Regions from separate parts of the Vibrio sp. Vf1514 genome, predicted to be linked through region 2. Evidence: riboswitches for the same ligand, from Rfam matches in the RefSeq annotation. Region 2 holds a riboswitch; the other holds the start of a gene.

Region 1 (10,981 bases), 1.6 Mb from region 2:
ACTGACCTGGGGTCACCGCCACTTGTGGTTCGTCAAACATCACTTTGATGGTGTTCTCATCCACAGGCGTCACGGTGCATTGGATGTCCGTTTGGCGATAACGTGTTTTCACCGTGCAACGCATCGGTTCTGTCATTGGCAGGCGGTCAACCCAGTGCAACTGAGATGCGATCAGGCCATTGGATTTCAGCAATGGGTGATCGGCACCTTGCACGGCAATGAGCACGTTACGTTTCAGATCTTTCTCGGCCACGTACCACGGATCTTCCGAGCCGTCTTTCATCCCACCAATGTGCAGACCTTTACGTTGACCCAGCGTGTGATACATCAGACCCTGATGCTCACCAATGACTTTCCCTTCAGGTGTTTCGATTTTACCCGGTTGCGCTGGCAAATAGCGAGACAAGAAATCGGTAAATTTGCGCTCACCGATGAAACAAATCCCGGTCGAATCTTTTTTCTTCGCCGTGATAAGTCCTTGTTCTTCCGCAATTCGGCGGACTTCCGGTTTCTCAAGTTCACCCACAGGGAACAGGCTGCGAGCAACTTGCTCATGGCCCAGTGTATAAAGGAAGTAACTCTGATCTTTGTTGCCATCCAGACCACGTAGCATTTGCGGTTTTTCACCGTGTTCTGGGAACGTACGACGCACATAGTGACCCATGGCAATGTAGTCAGCATCGAGCACTTCATCAGCAAATTCGAGGAAGGCTTTGAACTTAATTTCTTTGTTACAAAGGATGTCTGGGTTTGGCGTACGACCGGCTTTGTATTCTGCGAGGAAATACTCGAACACGTTGTCCCAGTATTCTGCGGCAAAGTTGATGGTATGCAGATGGATACCCAGTTTGTCACAGACTGCCTGAGCATCGGCCAGATCTTCCGCCGCGGTGCAGTATTCTTCGTTGTCATCTTCTTCCCAGTTCTTCATGAACAGGCCTTCGACCTGATACCCCTGTTGCTGAAGAAGATAAGCTGAAACGGATGAATCAACGCCACCTGACATACCGACTATGACTTTCTTTTGGCTGTTTGCGTTGCGGTTCTCTGACATGACTAAACACCACTTGATTAACTAGGAGGCAGATTCTAACAGAAAGATTTTTTTGAGGACAGATCCGCGACCGCAATCACACTTCCTTGCCGTGTTATTTGCTGGAGTTTACGTCAGCGGTGAAATAATCGACAACCGTTTAGCAGAAATTACCGAAACAGGTGAGGGGGGATGCTGAACCTTGAAATGATGCGATGTTGTACCGGCGAAAACTGGAAGGCAAATGAGGTTATATTAATAACGATGCATGATGTAATCGTTCTTATTTATCACGCTGATAAAAATATCCGCTTTGCAATCGTTTGCTATAATTGTGTGAGTTGCCGCCGTATAGGGTGCAAGGTAGAATCCCGCATCCTTTCATTCCAAGCCCAAATTGACGTTATGAAATTTCCTGGCCAACGCAAATCAAAGCACTATTTTCCTGTACACGCGCGTGACCCTCTTGTGATTCAAGCACAAGAAAGCAAAAAGATGTCGCGCACTCATATTATTGGTATCGACCAAACTTTGGTGGATATTGAAGCGAAAGTCGATACCGACTTGATTGAGCGTTATGGTTTGAGTAAAGGACATTCGCTGGTCATTAATGATGACGCCGCGGAAGCGTTATACAACGAATTAAAGTCTGAAAAACTGATCACCAATGAATATGCCGGTGGCACCATCGGAAACACGCTGCACAACTATTCGGTTCTGGCAGATGACCGTTCGACCTTATTAGGGGTGATGAGTCAGGACATTAAAATCGGCAGCTACGGTTACCGTTATCTGTGTAATACCTCCAGCCGTATGGATCTGAATTATCTGCAAGGTGTGGACGGCGCCATTGGCCGCTGTTTTGCATTGATCACTGAAGATGGCGAACGGACATTTGCGATTAGCGAAGGTCAGATGAACCAGCTAAGCCCGGAAAATATTCCTGAGAAGATTTTCCAAAGTGCTTCGGCTTTGGTGATCACCGCTTATTTAGTGCGCTGCAAAGCTGGCGACCCAATGCCGGATGCCACCATGCGCGCGATCGAATTTGCCAAGAAATACGATGTGCCTGTGGTGCTGACTTTAGGCACCAAGTTCGTGATTCAAGACGATCCAACCTTCTGGCAGGAATTCCTGCGTGACCATGTCACGGTTGTCGCAATGAACGAAGATGAAGCGGAAGCGTTAACCGGCGAGCGCGACCCACTGGCGGCTTCGAACAAAGCGTTGGATTGGGTGGACTTGGTGCTGTGTACTGCAGGTCCTGTGGGGCTGTTCATGGCCGGGTATACTGAAGATACCGTGAAACGTGAAACCTCTCTGCCGCTGCTACCGGGCTCGATTCCAGAATTCAACCGTTTTGAATTTAGCCGTCCGGCGAGCAAAGCGAGCTGCATCAACCCCGTGCGTGTATATTCTCATATTGCGCCTTATATGGGTGGCCCTGAGAAGATTAAAAATACTAATGGTGCGGGCGATGCGGCTTTGTCGGCACTGTTGCACGATATGGCAGCGAATAAATACCACAAAGAAAACGTACCGAATTCCAGTAAACACCAGCACGAGTTTCTAACTTATTCTTCATTTTCTCAGGTTTGTAAATATTCAAACCGCGTGAGTTATGAGGTATTGGTTCAACATTCACCACGTTTGTCGCGTGGTTTGCCTGAGCGGGAAGACAGCTTGGAAGAAGCCTACTGGGAACGCTAATCAGTTGTTATTTAAAAACGTCACTCCAAAGGGTGGCGTTTTTTTATCGGCCAATGATTGGTAATAATTAGCGTATGCTATGCGTTGAAATTTGTTGATGTAGAAATTTACATATAGAAAATGTAGAAATGTGTCAGAATAATGCAACATGTAAGTCAGTATACACAATGAGATGATCATCAATTGGGAGTATATCGATTTGCTACAACATCCACGGTTATTTATTTCTGCGATTAATAAAAAAGGCTCCTTTCGGAGCCTTTCTTTCATTTGCTTAACATGCGTTATAGCGCGAACTCTTCAAGAGATTTGCCTTCATCCAGTGCTTTCTGGATAACAGAAGGTGTACGACCTTGACCAGTCCAAGTTTTCTCTACACCGTTGTCCATGTATTTGTATTTCGCAGGACGAGGCGCGCGTTTGCCTTTTACTTTTGTTTTTGTTTCGCCAGCAAGGGCAGTAATCAGTGCATCAACGTCAATGCCGTCTTTTGCAATTTGTTCCGCGATCGCTGCTAATTTAGCTTCTTGCGCTTCGCGTTCTGCGCGCTCTTCTTCTTCAGATTCTTTACGTTCTTGAACAACGATTGTTAATTTATCCAGAGCTTCTTCTAGCTGCTCCAGAGTCAATTCGCGAGCATAAGCACGTAGGCTGCGAATATTCAACAGAGTTTTCGTAACTTCCGACATTACCGTTTCCTATAAAATAGAATAATTAACAGTTCAATACTAAACCCAGTAATTTATTCTGGCAACATTGAAAGTGAAATAATATTGAAAATATTCAATATAAGCGAATTAAATGACATTGGTTATTATTGTGTGACGAATTCATCCATAAGTTAATTATGGTTTTATTGGTCGTTTGGTTAAATTGATGCATGTTTGGTGTGTCTTTATATATGGTGTTCGTGATATTTATTGCATAGTTATATGAAATGAGTATCAATGCCTACCTCTTCAGTGTGACCTTGTGTCGGCGAATTAAAGTAACAGGATATGTTGCATTGACAATCTCGATAAGTACAATAGCTCGCACCTAATGCGAAGTACGACGTGGGCATCAGCTGATTGCAGTCAGCCGTAGCGTATTGTCCTACTTTCGATGTAGAGGCGCGGTATCGAATAGTATTCATGGTTGGGGTGATGCCAATGAACCATGAAGAAAGGCTATATCGCCGAAGTCAGTTTGCACATCAAAGCGGCTGGCTGGGGTTGTTCGCGAATAGCGCCAACACTGCCATAGTCTATATTTTGTTAAACTATGGAGCGCTACTGTAGGGTTGGGTGAAGTGTTCGCTTCCCTTTCGCTTAGTTCAACATAAATTGCGTACTGCGTTGCGTGGTTTGTCTGCAGTAGATCTCTAGCCATTTATTACTGGTTTTTGAAGATCATGAATTTAATTGATTTTGCTTCCTCTCCTTTGTCTATCTTGCCGCCGTTGGTGGCTCTTAGCCTAGCGATTATTACCCGCAAAGTATTGGTATCCTTGGGTGTCGGTATTTTACTTGGTGCATTACTTCTTGCCGATTACTCTGTGGGTGGCGCATTAAGCTACGTCGGCACCAAAGTGTCGAATGTCTTTATTGAAGACGGTGGTCTGAACACGTGGAACATGAGTATCGTTGGCTTCCTGTTGCTCTTGGGCATGATGACCGCGCTGCTGACGCTATCGGGCGGTACGCGTGCTTTTGCTGAATGGGCGCAAGTTCGCGTGAAGAGCAAACGTGGCTCGAAGCTGCTGGCTGCTTTCCTTGGCGTATTCATCTTTGTTGACGATTACTTTAACAGTCTCGCCGTGGGTTCGATTGCCCGTCCTGTGACGGACCGTTTCTATGTCTCCCGTGCGAAACTGGCTTACATTCTGGATTCAACGGCTGCGCCAATGTGCGTGGTGATGCCAGCGTCTAGCTGGGGTGCCTACATTATGACCATTATCGGTGGCATTTTGGTGTCACACGGTATTACGGATTACTCACCACTGGGCGCGTACCTGCGTTTGGTTCCGATGAACTTCTACGCTATTTTCGCTTTGTTGATGGTGTTTGCGGTTGTGTGGTTCCAAATGGACATTGGTCCAATGCGTCAACATGAAATCAACGCGTCTCAAGGCCGTGGCTTTGATGGCGACAACGATTCAGAAGTGGCTCACGATCTCAATGAAGAGTTGGATATTCGCGAAAGCGAGCACGGCAAAGTGTCGGACTTGATCCTGCCGATCGTCTTGTTGATTGTCGCAACCATTGGCGCGATGCTCTACACCGGTGGTCAATCGCTGGCTGATGACGGCATTGCGTTTAACCTGCTGGGTGCATTTGAAAATACCGACGTGGGTACATCCCTGATTTACGGTGGTCTGGTTGGCTTGGCGGTGGCGCTTTATACCGTACTGAAACAACGCATTGCGATGACAGAAATTGCAAAAACATTGTGGGTTGGCGCAAAATCCATGTTTGGCGCGATTCTGATTCTGGTCTTTGCGTGGACGATCGGTGCCGTGATTGGTGACATGAAAACGGGCGCATACCTTTCGTCGTTGGTGCAGGGCAGTATTAACCCGCACTGGTTACCTGTCATCCTCTTTGCACTGTCAGGGATTATGGCGTTCTCAACCGGTACCTCTTGGGGCACCTTCGGCATCATGCTGCCAATCGCCGGTGACATGGCCGGTGCAACCGATATCGCGCTGATGTTACCCATGCTGAGTGCTGTACTGGCGGGTTCTGTATTTGGCGACCACTGTTCACCTATCTCAGACACAACGATCCTGTCTTCTACTGGTGCGCGTTGTTGCCACATTGATCACGTATCGACACAGCTGCCATACTCTTTGGCGGTTGCGGGCGTATCCGCGATAGGTTTCGTGGTCCTAGGCATGACGGACTCTTTGGCGCTGTCATTTGCAGCGGCTACGGCAGCCTTTATTGCGGTATGTTTTGCTTTCATCAGCTTATCAAAAGCGAAGATGTCAAAGTGCGAAACTGCTTAACGCCTTGATTGATTGACAAAGCTCCGCTTCGGCGGGGCTTTTTTTATTTCTGCAAATCGTACTTTTTGAGCAATCGATATAAAGTGGTACGGGAAATACCCAAATAACGGGCTGCCGCACTCATGTTATGTTTATGCTCGCCAATCACCTGCAACAAATAATCTGAATCGATGGTGTCAAAGGCGGGAAGCATTTGCCGATCCGCCAGATCCAACCCGAGGTCGGCAATGGCTATATTTTTGTCGCCACACATAATGATGGCTCGCTGAATCACGTTACGCAGTTCACGTACGTTACCGGGCCATGAGTGGCGACTGAGATAATCCAACACCGGTTTGGTTAAGTGCTTCCTTTTACCGTCACTCAACACGTTGAGAAAGTAGTGAGCATACCCCGGAATATCGGCTTTGCGTTCGCGAAGTGGGGAAATAAATAGCGGTAAGATATTGAGGCGATAATACAAATCTTCCCGAAATCCGCCCTGAATAATGTCTTGTTTTAAGTCGACGTGGCTGGCTGCAATAATTCGGCAGTTGACGCTGACGCTGCTGTCGGAGCCCAAACGCTGCATCTTTTTCGATTCGAGAAAGTGCAACAGATGAATTTGCAGGTCGGTGGGCATATCACCAATTTCGTCGAGAAACAGCGTCCCCTGATTCGAGCGCTGAATATAACCAACGTGATCGGTGATTGCACCCGTGAAGGCGCCTTTTTGGTGGCCGAATAATTCCGAGGCAATCAGGCCGCTGGCAATCGAGCCACAGTTGACTTCAATAAAGGGGGATTCTCGTCGTGAGGAGAGCTGATGAATCAGTTTGGCGCATAGCCCTTTGCCGACCCCGGTTTCTCCTTGAATGAGTACTTCAGCGTCGCTGCTTGCGTATTTGACTATCTTGTGACGGACGTCGGCCATGCTGGAACTTTCGCCAATTAACTCCAGCGTGTGGATGGCCGAGGTGTCAACAGAATCGGCTTGAGGGTTCACAAGGTATACCAAGACAACAGAATGACTCTTTAACCGTAGCGGTTCACAAACCCGTTGGGGGAATTGAGTTGTCTTATTTTTAAGAACGTCATGCGGATGGCGCATTTTTATGTGAAATTCATCACTGTGCATGTTGGTTTTTTAGCGTTCGCCGCGGATATCAACACGATGTATGAGGGGAGATCAGCAGGCAAAACAGAGGCCGGATTGGTGCGCTGAGTCATGATTGTGAATGCCCGAATACACGGGCGTTGGGCCACGAAAACAAAAGGTGAAAAAAAATTAAATTAGCGGTTGCAAATTTTCGTCAGCTTCGTTAGTGTTGAAAGCAATCCAGTTAACCAACGAAAAGTTGTTAAGTATGCGTAATTTTGTCATGAACATTCATCATCACCATCATCCCTAAGTTGTCTTTCGGGAGATGTACGCATACCCGGGAGGCAGGACTCTCCCGGTGGTTACATGAAAAGTATTTTAAGATTTCAGACCCTCGGGAGACCAATCTCTCGAGGGTTTTTTACTATTTGGTTTTCATAAATCTGAAATAAATTCAATAATTTGCAAAGGAAGAATGTAATGCAGACACAACGCCTAAGAATCGCAGTTCAAAAGAAAGGTCGCCTGAGTAAAGAGTGTCAGGAGCTTTTGAAAAAATGTGGTGTGAAATTCAATATCATGGGTGAACGATTGGTGGTTCATTCACTAAATATGCCAATTGATCTGTTGCTGGTTCGTGATGATGACATTCCAGGTTTGATCATGGATGGCGTTGTTGATCTAGGTTTTGTCGGCGAGAACGTGTTGGAAGAAGCACGTCTTGACCGTGTGGCGCTGAATCAAGCCAGTGAGTTTGTGTCGCTGCGTCGTATGGACTTTGGCGGCTGCCGTCTCTCCATCGCGATCGATAAAGAAGAACGTTACAACGGCCCTCAAGATTTGCGCGGTAAGCGTATCGCAACCACGTATCCCCAACTGCTAAAAGCCTACATGGACGAACAAGGCATTGATTTCACCACCTGTATGCTCACCGGTTCAGTAGAAGTGGCGCCGCGCGCGGGCTTGGCGGATGCGATTGCTGACTTGGTTTCTACCGGCGCAACGCTGGAAGCCAATGGCCTGAAAGAAGTTGAAGTGATTTATCAATCAAAAGCGGTTTTGATTCAACGCGGCGGCGATTTTGCAGCGGATAAAGTGGCCCTGATTGGCAAACTGCTGGCACGTATGCAAGGTGTCCAACAAGCAAAAGAATCTAAATATATCATGCTGCACGCACCAGTGGATAAATTGGCACAAGTGAAATCACTGCTGCCGGGTGCTGAAGACCCAACGGTTCTGCCGCTTTCTGCGGATAAGACCAAAGTGGCCGTGCACATGGTGAGCTCAGAAAACTTGTTCTGGGAAACCATGGAACAACTGAAAGCATTGGGCGCGAGTTCTATTCTTGTTCTACCGATCGAAAAGATTATGGAGTAATCGCCATGAGAACTGTTGTTTGGCAATCATTGAGTGAGACACAGCAGGACTCCATTCTGGAGCGTCCAGCGATTGCAGAGGGTGCCAATATTACTGCGGCGGTCTCGGAAGTGATTGCGAAAGTCCGCGCTGAAGGCGATGCCGCGTTATTGGCATTAACGGCGAAGTTTGACCGCGTGACGCCAGAATCGATTCGTGTCACTCCAGACGAAATTGATGCGGCGTCTGCACGGCTGAGCGACGAGATGAAGCAAGCGTTAGAGCAGGCTTACACCAATATCGCAAAATTCCACAAGGCGCAGAAACCGCAGCCGATCAAAGTTGAAACGATGCCGGGTGTGGTGTGTGAGCAAGTCACGCGCGCGATCAATAAAGTGGGGCTTTATATTCCCGGTGGCAGTGCGCCACTGCCATCGACGGTGTTGATGTTGGGTGTTCCTGCGCAAATTGCAGGCTGTCGCCAAGTGGTGTTGTGCTCGCCGCCGCCGATTGCGGATGAAATTCTGTATGTGGCGAAGCTGTGTAAGATTGATGAAGTGTATAACGTTGGCGGTGGTCAGGCGATTGCGGCCATGGCTTACGGCACCGAAACCGTGGCCAAAGTGGATAAAATTTTCGGCCCGGGTAACGCTTACGTCACCGAGGCTAAACGTCAGGTGAGTAACGACTTCCGTGGCGCAGCGATTGATATGCCAGCTGGTCCGTCAGAAGTGCTGGTCATTGCTGACGACACTGCGGACCCAGATTTTATTGCCGCAGATTTGCTCAGCCAAGCAGAGCACGGCCCGGATTCTCAAGTGGTGTTAGTGACACCATCACCGGTGATTGCAGACCAAGTCACCGACGCAGTGCAAAAACAGCTGAAAGCGCTATCACGTTCCGGTATCGCTGAGAAAGCGCTAGCATCAAGCTTAATCATCATTGCTGAGTCGTTAACGCAGGCTGTCGCGATTTCGAATTATTACGGGCCTGAGCACCTGATTGTGCAAACCAAAAATCCACGTGAATTAGTGCCACTGCTCGATAATGCAGGATCCATCTTTTTGGGCGACTGGTCGCCAGAATCGGTGGGGGATTACGCGTCCGGCACCAACCACGTGCTGCCGACGTATGGGTACACCCGTACCTATTCCAGCTTAGGATTAGCAGATTTTAGCAAGCGAATGACGGTGCAAGAGCTGAGCGCAGAAGGGCTACAAACCTTGGCGCCAACCGTTGTGGCAATGGCGAACGCCGAAGGTCTGGATGCGCACAAACGTGCGGTGACCATTCGGGTTGAAAAGTTACAGAAGGCTTAATCATCATGGAAAAACTCGCACGTAAACAAGTTCAAGGACTGACGCCTTATCTGTCTGCCCGCCGTATCGGTGGCAGTGGTGATGTGTGGTTGAATGCCAATGAATCACCGTTTGATAATGAATACAAAACGGACTTTACTCGCCTAAATCGTTACAGCGATTGCCAGCCCAAAGCGCTGATTCAAGCGTATGCTAGCTATGCCGGTGTGCAACCGGAGCAAGTGTTGACTTCACGTGGTGCGGACGAAGGGATTGAACTCTTAATTCGCGCCTTCTGTGAGCCAAATGAAGACGCGATTCTGTTCTGCCCGCCGACGTATGGCATGTACGCCATCAGTGCGGAAACCTTTGGGGTCGAACGCAAAAAAGTGCCACTCACCCAAGATTGGCAATTGGATCTACCAAGCATCGAAGCCAATCTCGACAACGTAAAGCTGGTGTTTGTGTGCAGCCCAAACAACCCCACCGGAAATCTGGTGAAACGCGAAGATATCATCGCGTTATTGGAGATGACCAAAGACCGCGCCATTGTGGTGATGGATGAAGCGTACATCGACTTCTGCCCAGAGGCGTCCACCGTTGACTTACTGGCAAAATATTCGAACTTGGCGATTTTGCGCACACTGTCGAAAGCGTTTGCGCTGGCAGGATTACGCTGTGGTTTCACGCTGGCAAACGACGATCTCATCAACGTTTTGCTGAAAGTGATTGCCCCTTATCCCGTGCCGGTGCCGGTGGCAGACATTGCGGTACAAGCGTTGTCTGAAGCCGGTTTGGCGCGAGCGAAATTCCAAGTGTTGGATCTCAATGCCAACCGCGCCTATCTGCAAGTCGGTTTGCAGATGATTGAAGGGCTGCAAGTGTTTGAAGGTTGGGGCAACTACTTACTGGTGAAATTCCCTGATGGCGATGCGTTGTTCAAAGCGGCGTGGGAACACGGCATTATTTTGCGTAATTCACCGATTGAAAACTGCGTACGAGTTTCTGTGGGCAACCGCGAAGAGTGCGAGAAAACCGTCGCGTTTATTCGTAACTATTACCAGTAATTACTGTGATGACAGGCAGCGCGAGCCGCTGCCTTAAGAAAAGGACATTCCCGTGAGCAACCAACAGAAAATTCTTTTTATCGACCGTGATGGCACCTTAATTGTTGAGCCGCCAGTCGATTTTCAAGTTGACCGTTTAGACAAACTCAAACTTGAACCGTATGTGATTCCGAGTCTTTTGACGCTGCAGGATGCGGGTTACCGTTTGGTCATGGTGACCAATCAAGACGGTTTGGGGACCGACAGCTACCCGCAAGAAGACTTCGATGCGGCCCATAACATGATGATGGAGATTTTCGAATCTCAGGGCGTGAAATTTGATGACGTGCTGATCTGCCCACACTTTGAAAAAGACAACTGTTCATGCCGCAAACCTAAATTGGGCATGGTGAAAGCGTATCTGCAAGGTGGCAAAGTCGATTTCAAACACTCCGTGGTGATTGGCGA
Region 2 (10,981 bases):
TTTGAGCTATCTACATTGCGTCAGTACATCGACTGGACGCCATTTTTCATGACCTGGTCGCTGATGGGTAAATACCCTGCGATCTTGCAACACGAAGAAGTGGGCGAGGAGGCGCAGCGTCTGTTTAGAGATGCCAACGAATTGCTGGACAAGGTTGAACGAGAGGGGTTACTCAAAGCCAGCGGTATGTGCGCGTTGTTCCCAGCCGCGAGTGTCGGGGATGACATTGAAGTGTACCGCGATGAGTCGCGTACGGAAGTGGCGCACACGCTGTATAACCTACGCCAGCAAACCCACAAGCCCAAAGGAGCAAACTACTGCTTGTCGGATTACATCGCGCCGAAATCGAGTGGTAAAAAGGATTGGATTGGTGCATTTGCGGTCACGGGCGGGATTGGCGAACGTGAGTTGGCGGATCAATACAAAGCGCAGGGCGATGATTACAATGCGATCATGATTCAAGCGGTGGCGGATCGTTTGGCTGAAGCATTTGCGGAATACCTGCATGAAAAAGTGCGCAAAGAGATTTGGGGCTACGCGACGGATGAAAACCTGTCGAACGACGAACTGATTCGCGAAAAATATCAGGGGATTCGTCCAGCGCCCGGTTATCCCGCGTGTCCTGAGCATACTGAGAAAGGCACCCTGTGGGAGATGCTTAAGGTTGAAGAGACGATTGGCATGTCGCTGACCACCAGTTATGCGATGTGGCCGGGTGCATCAGTGTCGGGCTGGTATTTCTCGCATCCGGATTCACGCTACTTTGCCATTGCGCAGATTCAAGATGATCAGGTGCAAAGCTACGCTCAGCGCAAAGGGTGGGATCACCTCGAAGCTGAAAAATGGCTTGGGCCCAATATCAACGGCTAAGTACTGAAATAGCACAGCACAGAAACAACAAAGGTCACCCTCGGGTGACCTTTTCTTTATGCGTGTGACTCATGAAAGCGACTTATTACTCGAACAGATCTTCATGCAGTTTCTGAATCACGTTCTTCGACACGGGGGCATCGACCAAGAAACACAGGTTGTGATCACTGGCGCCGTAGCAAATCATGCGCAGGTTGAAGTCACCCAATGTGCTGAATACTTGTTTGGCGTAGCCTTTGGTTTCCATCTGGTTACCGATCAACGCCACCAGACACAGGTTGTGTTCCACCTCGACTGTCGCCAATTCTTCCAGTTCTGCACGAGCCTCTTGCGGCAGCTCCGGTGCGCCGCCAGCGGTGTCGGTTTTGTCTAATGTGAGCGAAACACTGATCTCTGAGGTGGTGATCAGATCGACGGAGATTTTGTACTTGGCCAGCACCTCAAACACTTTGGCGAGGAAGCCGTAAGCGTGGAACATTTTGGCGCTGCGCAGGGTCACCATGGTTTGGTTGCAGCGCAGGGCCAAGGCGCGAAATTGTGGCGAGTTTTCTACTTCTTGGCGAATCCAAGTGCCGCCTTTTTCTGGCTCTTTTGACGAACCGACAAACACCGGGATACCGTGACGAATCGCCGGAACCAGCGTCGAAGGGTGCAGGATCTTGGCGCCAAAGTTGGCCATCTCTGACGCTTCGCTGAAGCTAATCTCTGGAATAGGGGCCGCTTTGGGGGCAATGCGTGGATCGGTGGTGTAGATGCCTGGGACATCCGTCCAGATCTCAAGTCCGCTGGCTTCAACAGCTTCGGCAATCAGCGCCGCGGAATAGTCACTGCCGCCACGCCCTAGTGTGGTGGTGTTGCCTTGTTCATCTGAACCAATAAAGCCTTGCGTGATAACCACGTTTTGCTGGCACAAAGGCACCAGTGTTGCTTTTGCCAGACGCTTAATCTCGTCGAGCTGAGGTTCCGCACGGCCGTAATGATCATCGGTGCGCAGCACGTCGCGAATATCAAAACGTACCGCATTGATGCCTCGCTCGCGCATCAGTTGCGCCAAAATATGCGTCGACATCAGCTCACCACACGCCACTAGATGATCGGTTAGTTTTTTGCTGGATTGAAACGAGGCTGCTTCAGCCGCGCTCGCGACGCTGTCTAAAATCGTGTGTACCTCTTTTTCGACCTGAGTCGGATCCGCCAATTGGTCAATGATGGCATGATGAATATCTGCCAACTGTTTGAGGATCAGGGCGCGTTGTTCTGACTCTTGCACGCCATTGGCCAGTTCAACCAATAGGTTGGTCACACCTGAGCAGGCACTGCTGACCACTAATTTGGTGTGTGGATTGTTTTCAATGATGGCAGAGCAACGGCTCATGGCTTCGAAATTTGCAACACTTGTACCGCCAAATTTGGCGACATTGAATGCACTCACGGCATTTCTCCCAGACTTCCCAGAAAATAAAATGGTTGGTAATCCAACGTCCAATGTTTTGAAGAGAGTGTTCTTAGAGCAAAAAAGAGAGGTGTACTTTGACAGGTTTCCTCAGAAGCTCTTCATCAGCGTTGTACTGATGACAGTTGAAGGGATTCAGCCCATTCAACCGACAAACCAGAACCACAATTCTGATCCATCTCGGCACTGCTCCCCCTGAGTGTTCTGTTTTGGAGTTGAGGCTCCACAAAACACCTGCCTGGGCAGTGCTCCTCTTCTGCTAGATAGCTCAGACATTGAACGGGTTTATGTACTTAATGTCAATCGTAAATGTCTTAGCAAATGAAAATAATTATGCACTGAATGTGACAGTGGTTCGACCTCTAGACCTCCGTCGAATTGTGGTGGCGAACGAATTGGATTAACCTTGATTTTCCTCAACCCCCAAAGCAAGGAGCACTTATGACCATCCGCAGTTTCATTCCCCCACACCGCATTTTGATGGGCCCGGGGCCATCGGATATTTCCCCTCAGGTTTTGCAGGCATTAAGCCGCCCAACAGTTGGCCACTTGGACCCGCTGTTTGTCGGCATGATGGATGAACTCAAGCAGTTGTTGAAATATGCATTCCAAACTCAGAACGATTTTACCATTGCAGTCTCCGCGCCAGGCAGTGCGGGCATGGAAGCGTGTTTCGTCAACTTGGTTGAACCGGGCGATAAAGTGATCGTGTGCCGCAACGGTGTGTTTGGTGAGCGCATGCGTGAAAACGTGGTGCGTTGCGGTGGCGATGTGGTGATTGTGGATGATGCATGGGGCGCCCCCGTCTCGGTTGACAAAGTGGCTGACGCGATCGCACAACATCCTGATGCGAAGATTCTGGCATTTGTGCATGCGGAAACCTCGACCGGCGCGTGCAGTGATGCCCAAGCGTTGGGCGCATTGGCAAAGCAGCATGGCATGTTGACGATTGTCGATGCGGTGACTTCACTCGGCGGAGTGCCGTTGCTGGTGGATGAGTGGCAACTGGATGCAGTGTATTCGGGTAGCCAGAAGTGTTTGTCGTGTGCACCGGGTTTATCGCCGCTGACGTTCTCTGCTCAAGCGATTGAGAAAATACAGTCACGCAAGACGCCGATTCAAAGCTGGTTCCTCGATCAGAGTTTGGTGCTGGGGTATTGGAGCGGGCAGGGTAAACGCAGCTATCACCATACTGCTCCTGTGAATAGTTTATATGCGCTGCATGAAGCGTTATTGATGCTGAAAAATGAAGGGCTGGAAAGCGCGTGGGCACGCCATCGGCAGATGCACGAGAAACTCAAAACGGGGCTGGAACAGCTCGGATTGACGTTTGTGGTGGACGAAGCCAGTCGTTTGCCGCAGTTGAATACGGTTTACATTCCTGACGGGGTTGATGATGCCGCGGTGCGCAATCATCTATTGAATGAATACAACTTAGAAATTGGTGCAGGTTTGGGGGCGTTGGCGGGGAAAGCGTGGCGCATTGGCGTGATGGGTTATGGCGCGCGAGCGGAAAATATTGCGCTATGTCTTAAGGCTTTGGAAGATGCTCTGACGCAATAAATGGCGACGTTGCATGGCAAAAAGTTTTACTGCAAAAAAGGTGGCTGAGGCCACCTTTTTTATTCGTCATCTTCATCCAGATTCGGTACGCTCGAGACCGCCGCAGAGGGCGGCTCGTAGTGCACAGTGGTGAAGTCTTGACGAGGAAACAGGAATTCTGCTTCGGCACGGATCTGTTCGGCGCGGCTGTGATCGCCCAAGCCTTGGTAGGCCAGAATCAGGTTGCTGTAAAACGCAGGGCGAGGTTTGTGTTTGATGATCGCCAACGACCAATCAATATAAGGCTGAATGTATTGCGGCTGCTGATTGTACAAACCGATATTGAGGTAAGTGCTGTAGACGTCCCAATCATAGCGATCCTGCCATACCACGGGATTGGTGACCTGATTCAACAGATCCGGATTCTTTGGATGCGAGCCTTCAAACTTCATCAGAATGTAGTTGGTGTGTAATGCGCTGAGCATATACACCGCCGTCAAGAACGGCAGCAACAAACTGGTGATGCGCAGGGCGGACTTGCTGATTTTGCTAAAGCGCGCAAAGCGATATTTTGCGACGCGCTGGTCGATCCAAAATAGGAGGATCACAAAGGTAATCCAGTGAATGGCAGAGTGATAAAACGGATATTCCAACTGGCTGTGCAGCACCATCGGCAACAACAGCGCAAACATCGCCAGTCGCGTACCTTTTTTGGCCGAACGGATGCGCATCAACACAAATCCTGCCGCAATCGCCATGCCGAGGATCGGCAGCAATCCACCTTCGACACCCCAATACAGGATTTCATTGTGCGGATGATCCATCGCAGGTAAACCGGGCGGGTAGCGGTTGTTCAGTTGATGCTGACGCGCGGTATACAACATGTATTTGGCTTCGAAATTCCCGTAACCGTAACCGGTAAATGGTTTCTCGATCAGCATGTCCACTGCTTGAGGAAAGGTGTAACGGCGCGGACTGTCCAAATCAGCTTTTTGCTCAATCAATTGCGCAGTGCCCGCAGAGTGCCCTGCGGCGAGACCGAGAAGGACACCAGCGAGGGTGGCCAGCAGCCAGTTGATAAAACGCTGACGCGTTGAAAAGCGGTAGAGATACGGCAGAATTAACGCCACCCCGAAGAGGGCCGACAACCACCCTGTCCGCGATGCCAGCACAACCAGCAGGGGGAGCGTCATGAGCGGGGTTAAATAGAGCAGGCTGACTTCACTGAGGTGTTTGTTGTATTTCTTGGGCTGGCGAGCGAGGAGATACCCTGAAAGTACCAACCCCGTGGCCAAGAAGCTGGCCATCACATTCGGTTGTTGGAAAATGCCGTAAGGACGATTAGCCGTGGTGTTGTAGCCAAAGAGATTGCCGGGTTTGAGCTCAAAGTATTGAAACAGGCCAAAGGCGGCTTCTATCAGACAAGCCAGAACGATGAACCAGAGCAAGCGTTGTTTGTGTTTGTTGCTGAAATAAAATTGCTGGAGCACAACAAACAACAGCATCCCAGCCCATAGTCCGGTCAAGCGGCTCAGTGCGCCTTGCCAATTGGCGTTGGTGTAACACATTGGCAGCGTCATGATCACGCAACTGAGTACAAATACGACCGTCAGTTTGGAGTAACGCAGCTTACGGGAATTGGCCAGTTGATAGAGGCCAACGGCGAGCGCAATGCTCAGTACCAGCCACGTGGTGACATTGAACGATAATGCCAATCCGGCGCCGCCCGGATTGGGCATAAAAAAGTGCATGGCGAGCAGGTACACGCCCCCCAACGCAAGCAGAAACGGTTTATTCAACGGAACACTGGGTGCTTGCGGTTCGAGTTGAGTGCCACTCAGTAACAATGTTGCCATAATGTCTCACAACCAAATGGAAAAAAAGAAACCAGCGTGAGGTCGCTGGTTTCGTCACTTTACCGCTTTTTTTTATTTCAACATAGGCTTAAGGAAGCGCGCTGTGTGTGATCCTTCGACCTGCGCCACATCTTCTGGCGTGCCTTGCGCAATAATTTCACCGCCCCCTTGTCCGCCTTCTGGCCCCAAATCGACAATCCAGTCCGCCGTTTTGATGACGTCCAAATTGTGCTCGATCACCACCACGGTGTTGCCGTTATCACGCAAGCGATGCAGCACATCCAACAGCTGCTGAATATCATGGAAGTGCAGGCCAGTTGTGGGTTCATCAAGAATGTACAGCGTTTTACCAGTGTCGCGTTTAGATAGTTCTCGCGCCAACTTCACTCGCTGCGCTTCCCCGCCAGACAGCGTGGTCGCCGCTTGACCAAGACGAATGTAAGACAAACCGACATCGATCAGGGTTTGCAGTTTGCGCGCGATCACCGGAACCGGTTCAAAAAATTCACGCGCATCTTCCACCGTCATGTCCAGCACTTCATCGATGGTTTTGCCTTTATAACGCACTTCCAAAGTTTCGCGGTTGTAACGCTTTCCTTTACACACGTCACACGGCACATACACATCTGGCAGGAAATGCATTTCGACTTTGATCACCCCGTCTCCCTGACACGCCTCACAGCGACCGCCACGGACGTTGAAACTAAAGCGCCCCGGTTTGTAGCCGCGAGAGCGCGATTCTTGCGTGCCGGAAAACAGCTCGCGGATCGGCGTGAAGATGCCGGTGTATGTGGCCGGGTTAGAACGCGGTGTACGGCCGATCGGGCTTTGATCGATGTCGATCACTTTATCGAAATGTTCCAAGCCCTTGATCGATTTGTACGGCGCTGGCGTTGAGGTTGTTGCTCCGTTGAGCGCCACATGCGCAATGTTGAAGAAGGTGTCGTTGATCAGGGTGGATTTACCTGAACCGGAGACGCCCGTGATACAACTGAACAAGCCGACCGGAATCGACAGATTCACGTTTTTGAGGTTGTTGCCGGTCGCGCCGATGAGCTCAACGGTTTTCTTGGCATCGCGGGGAACGCGCTGTTTCGGAATGGCAATCGCTTTGGCACCGCTCAGGTACTGACCGGTTAAGGAGTCTTTGTTCGCGATGATCTCATCCACGGTGCCTTCGGCCACCACAGAGCCACCATGCACGCCGGCACCCGGGCCGATATCAATCACGTGATCCGCCAAACGAATGGCATCTTCATCGTGCTCGACGACCAGCACCGTATTGCCCAGATCGCGCAAATGATTCAGTGTTTTCAATAGGCGTTCGTTGTCACGCTGGTGGAGGCCAATCGACGGCTCATCCAGCACATACATCACCCCCACAAGACCGGCACCGATTTGGCTCGCGAGGCGAATACGTTGCGCTTCACCGCCAGAGAGTGTTTCGGCACTGCGCGACAGGTTGAGGTAGTTGAGGCCGACGTTGACCAGAAATTGCAGGCGGTCGTTGATCTCTTTCATCACCTTCTCGGCGATTTGCGCGCGCTGACCTTCTAGTTTCAGCGACTGAAAGAATGTCAGCGCATCGGCAATGCTCAGCTCGACAATTTGCGGCAGGGTGGTGTCGTTGACAAACACGTTGCGCGCTTCAAGGCGCAGGCGTGTGCCTGCACAGCTCGCACACGGTTTGTTGGAAATGTATTTCACCAACTCTTCGCGTACCGAGCTGGATTCCGTGTCACGGTAGCGACGTTCCAAGGTATTGAGAATGCCTTCAAACGGATGACGTTTGACACGAATGTCGCCACGGTCGTTGATGTATTTAAATTCTACTTCCGTGCGGCCCGAGCCGTGCAGAATGATCTCCTGAGTTTTCTTGGGCAGTTTGTTAAATGGGGTGTGTAGATCAAACCCATAATGATCCGCCAACGAAGTCAGCATTTGGAAGTAGTAGTAGTTTTTCTGATCCCAACCGCGAATGGCACCTTGCGCAAGGCTGAGGTTGGCATCTTGAATCACGCGAGCCGGATCGAAGTATTGTTGCACCCCCAAGCCGTCACACGTTTGGCAGGCGCCCGCAGGGTTGTTGAATGAGAACAGGCGAGGTTCGAGCTCGCGCATGCTGTAACCACAATGCGGACACGCAAAATTGGCAGAGAAGACCTGCTCTTCGCCTTCGCCTTCCATCGGTGCGACGACCACAATCCCGCCAGACAGCTCCAGCGCGGTTTCAAACGATTCCGCCAGACGTTGTTGTAGATCGCTGCGCACTTTAAAGCGGTCGACCACCACTTCAATGGTGTGTTTTTTGTGCAGTTCTAAGGTCGGTGGATCGGACAAGTCGCAGGTTTCCCCATCGATCCGAGCGCGAATAAAGCCCTGAGCGGCGAGGTTTTCCAACGTTTTAACGTGTTCGCCTTTGCGCTCTTTCACAATCGGAGCCAGCAGCATCAGCTTGGCGCCTTCGGGCATTTCCAGCACCTTATCCACCATTTGGCTGATGGTTTGCGCGGTCAGCGGGACTTTGTGCTCCGGACAACGAGGTTCGCCGACGCGAGCGTACAACAGACGCAGGTAATCGTAGACTTCGGTGATGGTTCCGACGGTTGAACGCGGGTTGTGGGATGTCGATTTTTGCTCAATCGAAATCGCCGGAGAGAGGCCTTCAATGTGGTCGACATCCGGTTTTTCCATCAATGACAGAAATTGACGTGCATAAGCTGATAGGGATTCGACGTAGCGACGTTGCCCTTCGGCGTACAAAGTATCAAACGCGAGTGACGATTTGCCTGAGCCGGAGAGGCCGGTGATGACAATCAGTTTGTCGCGTGGAATGGTGAGGTTGATGTTCTTGAGGTTATGGGTACGAGCGCCACGTACTTCGATTTTATCCATCAGATTTGCTCTATGTCATACCAAGTCGAACAAGTATTACATAGAGTGAGATTTGTGCAAAGAAGTACTGGATAAAAAAACAGTTAAAAAGAAAGCCATCGTTTCCGATGGCTTTCATGCGTTCTGCTCAAAAAGGATTACGCTTTTTTGGTTGAATGTTTTGCCAATTCAACAGTTTGCTGGTCTTTTTTGTACAGGTGTTCAAAGCAGTAGTTGGTTGCTTCGATGTAGCCTTCAACGCTACCACAATCAAAGCGTTTGCCTTTGAATTTGTACGCCAGAACACACCCAGCTTTCGCCTGTTTCAGCAGCGCGTCGGTGATCTGAATTTCGCCACCTTTGCCCGGTTCGGTGTTTTCGATCAGTTCGAAAATATCGGGGGTCAGGATGTAACGACCAATGATCGCCAGATTGCTTGGCGCCGTGCCTGCCTCCGGTTTTTCGACCATGTCATCGACACGGAACAGATCGTCTTTGATCATTTCGCCAGCAATCACGCCGTATTTGTGGGTCTCGTTCTCAGGGACTTCTTGTACGGCCACGATTGAGCAGCGGAATTGCTTGTAGAGCGCGACCATTTGCTCAAGGACACCTTGATCTTCGTTGACGCACAGATCGTCTGCCAGAACCACAGCGAAAGGTTCATCACCCACCAGTTCACGTCCGGTGAGGATCGCATGGCCTAATCCTTTCATTTCGCGTTGGCGAATGTAAGTAAATTGCGCGGTTTCGATAATGTGGCGAATATCGACTAATAGTTCTTCTTTGTTGGTCCCACGAATCTGGTGTTCCAGTTCGTAGTTCATGTCGAAGTGATCCATGATCGAGTGTTTACCACGGCCGGTCACGATGCACATACCCGTCATGCCCGCTTGAATTGCCTCTTCGACGCCGTATTCAATCAGGGGTTTGTTGACGACAGGCATCATCTCTTTTGGCATGGATTTGGTTGCAGGTAAGAAACGTGTGCCATAGCCAGCTGCCGGGAATAGGCATTTCTTAATCATAATTAAAGCCCTATTTTTTATTAGATTTGCGTATGGGGAAGCAAAGATTGCGGGCACTTTATCATGTTCTCGATGTGAACTTCAGCACATTCTCAGGTCTGGGGCGAGAAAATGTGCTGATGACCCAATTATGAGAGCAGGTTTTGGTTGGCCCATGTGATGGCTTGGGTTCGGTTCTTGACCGAGAGCTTTTTAAAGATCTGATAGAGGTGCGACTTGACGGTAAATTCACTGATGAACAGGCTCTCCGCCATCTGCATGTTTGAGGCGCCCGTCTGCAAGCTGCGTAGGATTTGTAATTCACGTGTGGTGAGCTCGATGGTTGCTTGCGTGTGATGATGCTGGAAAATGTGGCGATAGTAATGCAACAACTGACTGCTGACATGGCGTGGCAGCCAATTCTGACCGTTGATGATTTCCGCCAATCCCTGCGCGATCGATGAGGGCGCGTCATCTTGATAAAACAAGCCTTTCAGGTTGCCAAAGGTGAGAAGTTCTTCCGTGCGCAGGCGTTTTTCTACACCAAATAAAATGGTTTCCAAGTGGGGGCTGGTGATGGGCAAGGGGCCTAAACGCTGGCGAATCGCGTCATGTTCACCATAATTAAACAGTAGGATTTTATGTTTGTCGGCTTGATACGCTTGCAACAGTTGTTCGGGTTCAATCTGTGGCACAGGCAGGGCGAGTCGTGTGAGTGCGTCACCCAATGGGGGTGGCGGAGGGAGGGTGGCATCCAGACACAAATAGTAAATCGTTCGGGCGTAATTGGCGCGTTGCATGAGCTCTTCCTTGAGGGTGCAAAGTATGAATCGGTTACCTTGCCGAACTTTGTGCGTGCAGGCGAATTTTTACTGAGTGTTTGCGTGAGAATTCAATCTGTGGCGTAAATGAGCGTCCTATCAAAACTGAATTTTTCGATGGATGCCGAAAAAAGAGCGACGTTGGCGTGGATTTTTAACTCGGGACCGATAACAATCCGGCGGATGATTGGTACGCGAATGAAAGCGTGTTATCCTTGCGGACTTATCTAAAAAACACCAGATTTGAATACGGAGCAGAACATGGCAAGCCGTGGCGTGAATAAAGTAATTTTGGTTGGCAACCTTGGTAGTGATCCGGAAGTTCGCTACATGCCAAGTGGTGGTGCAGTCGCAAACATCACTGTAGCCACGTCAGAAACATGGCGTGATAAAGCAACTGGCGAACAGCGCGAGAAAACAGAGTGGCACCGTGTTGCTCTGTACGGAAAACTGGCGGAAGTCGCGGGTGAATATCTACGCAAAGGTTCTCAGGTCTACATCGAAGGTCAACTGCAAACACGTAAGTGGCAGGACCAAAGTGGTCAAGACCGTTACTCA

What was found. A riboswitch is a leader RNA that binds a small molecule or an ion and turns the genes downstream of it on or off. The one in region 2 is predicted to bind lysine.
Region 1: another riboswitch for lysine. It lies ahead of ACS18Q_RS08715 (Na+/H+ antiporter NhaC family protein); the one in region 2 lies ahead of lysC (lysine-sensitive aspartokinase 3).

What each region holds. Positions count from the first base shown of each region.
Region 1 covers NZ_CP197267.1:1,886,657-1,897,637, reverse strand. The annotation lists gene mnmA (tRNA 2-thiouridine(34) synthase MnmA) at 1-1,054, opposite strand, end outside; gene ACS18Q_RS08725 (inosine/guanosine kinase) at 1,439-2,743, shown strand; gene ACS18Q_RS08720 (H-NS family histone-like protein) at 3,028-3,432, opposite strand; lysine riboswitch at 3,843-4,025, shown strand; gene ACS18Q_RS08715 (Na+/H+ antiporter NhaC family protein) at 4,137-5,732, shown strand; gene ACS18Q_RS08710 (sigma-54 interaction domain-containing protein) at 5,776-6,717, opposite strand; His leader region at 7,102-7,239, shown strand; gene hisG (ATP phosphoribosyltransferase) at 7,294-8,190, shown strand; gene hisD (histidinol dehydrogenase) at 8,196-9,488, shown strand; gene hisC (histidinol-phosphate transaminase) at 9,494-10,534, shown strand; gene hisB (bifunctional histidinol-phosphatase/imidazoleglycerol-phosphate dehydratase HisB) at 10,587-10,981, shown strand, end outside.
Region 2 covers NZ_CP197267.1:314,813-325,793, forward strand. The annotation lists gene metH (methionine synthase) at 1-870, shown strand, start outside; gene lysC (lysine-sensitive aspartokinase 3) at 956-2,302, opposite strand; lysine riboswitch at 2,410-2,587, opposite strand; gene ACS18Q_RS01505 (pyridoxal-phosphate-dependent aminotransferase family protein) at 2,765-3,886, shown strand; gene ACS18Q_RS01510 (PglL family O-oligosaccharyltransferase) at 3,946-5,721, opposite strand; gene uvrA (excinuclease ABC subunit UvrA) at 5,794-8,616, opposite strand; gene galU (UTP--glucose-1-phosphate uridylyltransferase GalU) at 8,754-9,623, opposite strand; gene ACS18Q_RS01525 (LuxR C-terminal-related transcriptional regulator) at 9,752-10,402, opposite strand; gene ACS18Q_RS01530 (single-stranded DNA-binding protein) at 10,685-10,981, shown strand, end outside.